Pseudobacteriovorax antillogorgiicola: one gene and its partner. The protein of the gene in region 2 binds, or shares a complex with, the protein of the main gene of each other region. Links are inferred from orthologs where the notes say so. Each region holds a gene or a part of one and is shown on either strand. Other genes may lie near its edges.

Evidence for each region. Proteins that work in one complex are often made in the same cells at the same time.
Region 1: the proteins of dnaG (region 2) and dnaB are in contact, whole or in part, in a crystal structure (PDB 2R6A), measured with the Geobacillus stearothermophilus proteins. The link is inferred for Pseudobacteriovorax antillogorgiicola from one-to-one orthologs. Residues at the interface, in WP_049624496.1 of Geobacillus stearothermophilus: Lys456, Leu457, Leu458, Pro459, Ala460, Asn463, Ala464, Leu467, Leu535, Leu536, Ile537, Ala538, Gln544, Glu545, Asp548, Tyr549, His552; in WP_033016901.1 of Geobacillus stearothermophilus: Ser13, Glu15, Ala16, Gln18, Glu91, Leu92, Asp94, Ala95, Val96, Pro97, Thr98, Ala99, Ala100, Asn101, Tyr104, Tyr105, Ile108.

Annotation. Positions count from the first base shown.
Region 1 is NZ_FWZT01000001.1:277,434-280,474, forward strand. What follows is about bases 1-2,999. They hold dnaB (replicative DNA helicase), read right to left. Parts: upstream 2,188-2,999; coding sequence 814-2,187; downstream 1-813. Other genes in these bases: grpE (nucleotide exchange factor GrpE), read right to left, coding at 1-107; B9N89_RS01450 (helix-turn-helix domain-containing protein), read left to right, coding at 420-782; rplI (50S ribosomal protein L9), read right to left, coding at 2,239-2,682; rpsF (30S ribosomal protein S6), read right to left, coding at 2,685-2,999. Outside these bases: more of rpsF, read right to left, coding at 3,000-3,041. UniProt on the Escherichia coli protein: The main replicative DNA helicase, it participates in initiation and elongation during chromosome replication. Travels ahead of the DNA replisome, separating dsDNA into templates for DNA synthesis.
Region 2 is NZ_FWZT01000002.1:225,832-229,688, forward strand. The notes cover bases 189-3,109. They hold dnaG (DNA primase), read right to left. Parts: upstream 2,589-3,109; coding sequence 789-2,588; downstream 189-788. Other genes in these bases: rpsU (30S ribosomal protein S21), read right to left, coding at 2,647-2,844; B9N89_RS03390 (hypothetical protein), read right to left, coding at 2,887-3,109. Outside these bases: more of B9N89_RS03390, read right to left, coding at 3,110-3,857. UniProt on the Escherichia coli protein: RNA polymerase that catalyzes the synthesis of short RNA molecules used as primers for DNA polymerase during DNA replication.

The sequences.
Region 1 (3,041 bases), on a different replicon or contig from region 2:
ACCTCAGCTGTTTGAGCCTTGGCATCCTGGTTGTCACGACTGTCTTCTTGAGCATCGCTATCGTTCGCTGATTTTGGTGCTTGATTTGATTCTTGGTTAACTTCCATACCGCCTAGAAATCCTATAGTTAAACTGCTTCAAAAGGTTTTACATCGCCAGTTTATTCATATCAAGGCTTTCGTAGGGGCAAAGTTGAGAGATGATAACACGTTAGTGTGACCTATTGCTTGTTTCACTATTAAAGATTGTAACGCAGGCCCTTCTGCGAAAAATGGGAAAAGCCTGCCGAGCAAGCAAGATCTTTAAATTCCATCAGAAAGTTGACAGCCTATCCCCCGCCTTGATAAAAAAACGTCACCTGTTCTTGCAGGGTCAGACAGCACCGGGTATCGTCGGTTTCTTTTTTGGATGGATTACTAGTGGATCAAATCATCTCCCAGACCCCTCGTCCAGGCCAGGGCTCTTCATCGTCACAGTCTCAGATTCCCAGTAAACCAGCGAATATGACATCTCGCGGCATCAATATCGATGATGTGGATTTGATCAAGCGCTTGGATAAATACTCGATCGAAGACGTGGTAGAGCTAAAAATATCGCGCTTCCTAGATCAAATTGGTACTTTTTATCCGGAAAATGTCCATGAGCTGATCATGTCCAAGGTGGAAAAGCCGCTGCTTATTCAGATACTGCGCCGAGTGGGTGGAAATCAAGTCCAAGCTGCTAAGATCCTCGGCATCAATCGCAACACACTCAGAAAAAAGATAAAGCTCTACGGGATTTAGATGCTATTGAGCTCGATCCTAAAAACTCAATCTAGGCGTCGTCCGATTCGTGGAAGAGGTTCTGGAATGAGACATAGTTAGGCTGGTAGGCCAATTTGATAGTAGTAAGAGAACCGTGCCGGTTTTTTGCGACCAGCAACTCGGCAATCCCTGCCATCTCTGAATTTGGATTGTAGTACTCGTCTCGATAGACAAAAAAGATCATATCGGCGTCCTGCTCCATCGACCCTGATTCTCGTAGATCTGAAAGCTTTGGACGTTTATCCGGTCTAGAGTCTGGACCACGATTAAGCTGTGCCAAAGCGATCACGGGCACACCCAATTCCTTGGCCAGATTTTTCAAGCCCATGGAGATTTCGGATATCTCACGCTCACGGCTCTCTGACTTTGCTTGTGATGAACCAGACATGAGCTGCAAATAGTCGATAATAATCATATCGACGCCATTCTCTTTGTGAAAACGTCGGCACCGAGACCTAAGTTCCATAAGAGAAATACCAGGTGTTTCATCAATCCCTAAGGCATCCTTACACTCATAAATACGACGCGCACCTTCCATCAAGCGATCTTGCTCTTCATCCGAAAGGTCTCCCTTGCGCAACCGCGACGAGTCGACTCTCGCTACACTCGACAAGACCCTGGCCATGAGCTGTTCTTTACTCATCTCCAAGCTGAACACTACGACAGACTTGCCAGCGAGAACCGCATTCGTGGCCACATTCAGAACCAATGCTGTTTTACCCATACCAGGCCGAGCTGCTAGAATAATCAAGTCACTGGGCTGGAGACCACCAGTCAGAGCATCAAGATCGTTAAAGCCGGTGGTGACACCACTTAACGAACCATCTGATTCCAGTTTTTTCTGAATATCTTCAATCGTCGATTCAAGAACGCGGTCTGCCGTCACGATACCTTGGCTGTCGTACTCTGACGCAATAGCTAGAAACTGCTTTTCCACCTTCTCGATAAACGACTCAATGGAGCCGTCAAAGCTTTTCGCACCCTGAATCACATCTTCACATGATGTAATGATGCCTCGGCGATAGAAGTGGTTCCTAACTATCTTTGCATAGTGCTCAACATTCTGTGTAACAGGACAGTTTTCGGTAAGATCCACAAGGTATGACGGGCCAAGCTGCTTGCCGTCTTCCTGAAGTTCACGGAGCTTTTCTGCGACCGTCACAATATCAACCGACTCACCGGCCGATGAAAGCGTAAAAATAGCTTCATAAATCTTGCGATGGGAATCAATAAAGAAGTGTCGGGGCTCCAGAACCCCTTCCACCACTGACAAGGTCTCAGAGTCACGGAGGATAGAGCCCAAGACAGCCTTTTCAGCATCCACCGAGTGAGGTAATTTGCCACTCACCTGATGCTGATCTGTACTCAAATCTAAGTCTGTCAACTCTGCGATCCTGAGGAAGCATAGTGCGCCCCAGAATCGGAGCGCCTATTTTTACTGGGCAACAACCCAAACTTTGAATTTAGCGACAACTTCAGGATGTACTTTAACTGAAGCGGCGTAAACACCTACTTTACGAACTTCTTCGTCAAGCTTGATGTCCTTGCGGTTGACCGTGATACCCTCAGCGATCAACAGCTCTTCAAGTTCAGCCGTAGTGACAGATCCGAAGATTCTTTCGTCTTCGCCAACTTGCTTGGTTACTGTCACAGAAGTTTTTTCAATAGCTGCAGCAGCCTTCTTCGCCTCAGCAAGAAGCTCAGCTTTTTTCTTCTCAAGAACCTTGAGTTGCTGATTCAATGCTTTTTCATTGCCTTCGTTAGCAACAGACGCGATGCCGCGAGGAATCAGGTAGTTACGTGCATATCCTGCTTTTACTTTAACGATGTCACCAATGTTGCCAAGGGAGTCAACGTTTTGGTTCAAGATAAGTCTCATGATTACTTCTCCTCAGACTGCTGTGCGTCAAGCTTAGCTAGCTCAGCTCGTCGCTCTTCCACATTTACGTCTTCGTCGATCTTTACAACCAAATAGCGAAGGACATTTTCGTCAATACGAAGAAGTCGCTCACACTCAGCAATGCTATCGGGGCTTGCTGTTAGATCGTAGAACGCGTAGTGACCACGGAAGTTTTTCTTGATTGGGTAAGCTAGTTTTTTAGTTCCCCAGTCAGACTTTTTAAGAATCTCGCCACCGTTCCGGGCAAGGATTTCTTCATAGCCAGATAGGACTTTTGTCTTATCAGCGTCAGGCAAATCTGCCTTTGTTACAAATGTAAATTCGTATTCTCTCAGCAA
Region 2 (3,857 bases):
GGCTCTCGAATGGTGACCTCCTCGTCAGAATCGCTACTCTTGGTCCGCTTTGCGGCCGGTTGATCTGAGTCGCTACTGTCCGGCTTTGTGGGATCATCGTCATCATCATCCAGATCGTCGAACGTTTTGAGTGAATCATCTTCTAAAAGTATGGCGCTGTCAGGATCGGATTTTGAGTCGTCGATCTCATCTTTCACCGTGTCTTGAAGGGCGACGCCCTTGGACTTTAAATCGATCAATATTGCCTGAATCATCTCAGGGCTTTGATATTCTTCTGGGATGGCCTCGCTCACGTCTTTGAATGTGAGTGTGCCTTTTTTATCAAGCTCATTTTCGAGTTGCTGCACCACGGAATTCTTAGTTTGCCCTGCCTTGCCTGTGAGAGCCTTCGCTTTTCCGATCACCTGCTGCGCTGCGCTGTCCTCGCCTTCGGCTGCCGTTGCGCTGGCCTTCTTCGCCGTTGCCTTCTTCACTGAAGCCTTTTTTGCAGATTTCTTTTTTGCAGTCGTTGTTGCCGCTGCTTTTTTGGTAGTTTTGCTTGCAGACTTCTTCTTGGCTGCCTTTTTGGCAGTTTTGGCTTTAGACGATTCTTTGGCCTTGCTGGCAGATTTTTTCTTAGTAGCCATAGGCAGATAGTCTCTCCGAAAATGAATTTTGGTGGTCTCTTTGGAAGAAAAAAAATGCTCGGGATCTAACCAAGCAAGTATACATTCAGTGAACGCACCCTAATATGTATATCGGGTCGGTTAGAAAAAAGCAAGATTTTGTCATTTAAATAAGCTAGCATCCTACCTCTCAAGAGAACGAATTTCACCATTTAATTTCGAGATCGCTGATAAAATTTCAGTTTGCTGCTGAATATCTGCGTCGTCTAGGCGTTTTTTGAGGATTGAAACGGTTTCCTGTAGCTGCTTTTGCCTAAGTGACTTGCCTAGTCGTTGAATGAGGCTCTGGCGATTTTCTGCCTGAAAGGCAGACTCCTTTTCATGGAAGTTTTTCATCAGATTGATGGCTGCCAACTCGGATGATGTATGCCATGATGATATGTCTTGCTTTGCGGGAGAGATGCCTTTTTTCAGGCATTTCAGGAACTCATGACAAAGATCTACCCACAAGGGTTCAAGTTCCAATTCAACCGCGAGCAAGCTTTCAATCTCGCTTAAGACAACCTGCTCTGGCTGGGAGTAGTAAACATGGCCCAGAAAGTCATATTCAATGTTTGTTAGCTTGCGAGTGTAGGCAGCTCTGATAGCTTCCTGCTTAGGTTTAGGAGCTTCCACAGGCTTAGGTTTGGGCTGCGCTGAGGCACCTTTCGGTCGGGCAATCATAATCTGTTGGATGGACTCACGGTCGACGCCGGTGAGATGAGACACCTTGTTTATGAGAAATGATCGTCGCACCGGATCGCGCACGCTTTTGAGCCAGGGGATGATATCTGCTTGGATCAAGTCGGGTATGGCTAAGTCATGAGCATCGCCGACCTTGCTAACGATAGCAAAATCTAGCAGGTCCCGAGCTTCGCCTAGACAAGCTTCAAATGCATCAGGGCCTTGCCGACGAACAAATGAGTCAGGGTCGTCCTTTGCAGCTAAGCGCACGACTTTGAATTGGGTTTTAGGAAGTTCTATGGCATTGCTTACCGTTCTTAAACTAGCATTTTTGCCAGCTTGGTCCCCATCGAAAATAAGATAAACCGTTTCTGTTAGATTTGACAGACGCTGCATATGATGGGGGGTTAGAGACGTGCCTAAACATGCTACCGTCTCGCCGAAACCATGATTCCAAAGCTGCAAGGCATCCATGTAGCCTTCGACAACCACGGCTCGCTTGTTCTTGCGAATATGCTCTTTGGCGCGATCCAGCCCGTATAGGACATGGGATTTATCAAATAAGGGTGTCTCCCGGCTGTTCTTGTATTTCGCTGGGTCATCGCCCATGGTTCGTCCGCCGTAGGCGATGAGGCGACCGTGGTGATCCTTAATGGGGATCATTAAGCGATGGCGGAAAAAGTCGTATGTTTTAAGGTCTCGTTGAGACTGGGTCGCAACCGAAGCCGTAGTAGCGTCTTTGAGGCTAAAACCTTTCTTAAGCAGAGCCGAAACCAAGCCCATGGCCTGGTCAGGAGCGTAGCCAAAGCCAAATTTCTCGATAGCCTCATCAGAGAAGCCTCTTTTGTGAAGGTAAGTTCTCACCTGGGAGCCCTGGTGCTCCAAATGGTGCTGAAAATAAGCTTGTGCCGTTTTTAGAATGCGATACAAGTTGGTGGCCTGCTGTCGGCTTTCTTGGGCCTTACGAGAGTCTTCAAGCTCGGGTGCTTCGATGCCGTATTTTTCAGCGAGGTATTTCAAGGCTTCGATAAATGACAGGCCTTGAGTATGGCGGACATATTCGATGGCGTCACCGCGGGCTTGGCAGCCAAAGCAGAAATAGTGGTCATCGAAAATTGTGAAGCTCGGGGATTTTTCCTGATGGAAGGGGCAGAGCCCCACCTGACGCCCGCTCCGCGTGCTAAGTTGGATCGACTCGCCGATCAAGCTAGCTAAGGGAACTTTGTCCAGAATTCTGCGTTTGGCAACATCGACTGACATGGGTGCCTCACGGGAGCGGGTTGTTTAACATCGAAAGAACTTGGAAACGGCGAGAGGGCTAGGCACCCATTCGCCTAATGCGTTTGGCGGCGCGTTTGCGAGCGGCAGCAGCCTTACGCTTACGTCGAACAGACGGCTTCTCGTATGACTCACCCTTACGGACATCAGCCATAACACCGGCATTCTCGATTTGTTTCTTAAACTTACGCAACATCAATTCGATGGGCTCCTCGCCTCGAAGGAAGATTCCTGGCATGTTTTTACTCTCCAAAAGGCCTGATGGCCTGATTAGTTTTATTTAGTTGAAACCTTTTTTCAGGAGACGGCTGGCAAAGCGGTCTCCGTACTTGCACAGATTCCCGATATTGGACAGGAGCGTATAAGCTGCAAACTGCCCTGAATCATCGGCAGCTACAGCACCGATAACCCTGTGTTTACGGGGAAACTGACAAAGGTTGCGGGGATCACCTTCATGATCGAATCGTTTGATTTCCGCTTTCGCGACCAAGTCGAGTCCGCTTTTGGACTTCGATGTGACATACCCCTCACCCAACTTTGTCTTCACCTCCTCGATGAGTTGGGAGACCGGTATATTAGTTCCTTTTCGATAGAAGGCAATGCCAAAATAGGGGGTCGCCATGTTTTTCTCAAGATCGATCAGGTAATAGATTTTTATGCCGTCATAAAGGCCTTGGTTCTCGCCCCCATAGCTACATGAGGCTGAGGGAAAATAGTTGGTTACAGATTTAGACTGCCGGTGCCAGTAGACCTGACCAAGGTAGGGGTTTACCTGCACTTCCATCTTCTTTTTAGTTTGAACTTTGAGTCCGCGAAGCAATGAGCGTTTTGAGGTCTGCTTCAGAGGAATATACGAACGTGGATCGTTACCAAACAGTAGGAATTGGGGGTCGAGATGACGACCAAAGGTTTGCCCTAGAGACTCGCAGTCGAAGTTACCAATGTCGTTGTTGTCAGACTTGTCTTCCTTGCTGCTCGACGGTTTGACTTCGCGATTACTGTTGAGGCCAACCCCGGCAAAAAATATTCTACCTTCGTCGACCCTAAAAGGTAGGCTCTCGTCTGGCTGAAAGAGAAATGACTGATATTTCTCCTTACACTCTTTCAATGCGACAGGCAGATAGTCGCGATCGTCCTTGTAAGCACGAATGGCGTTCCGCTTGCAGTCTGTAAGGATAGATACGGCAGGGTGGCGCTCGCGACAGCGGCTGGCGGCTTGTTTGAGAAACCGAACTTGATGGCGCTTGCTCT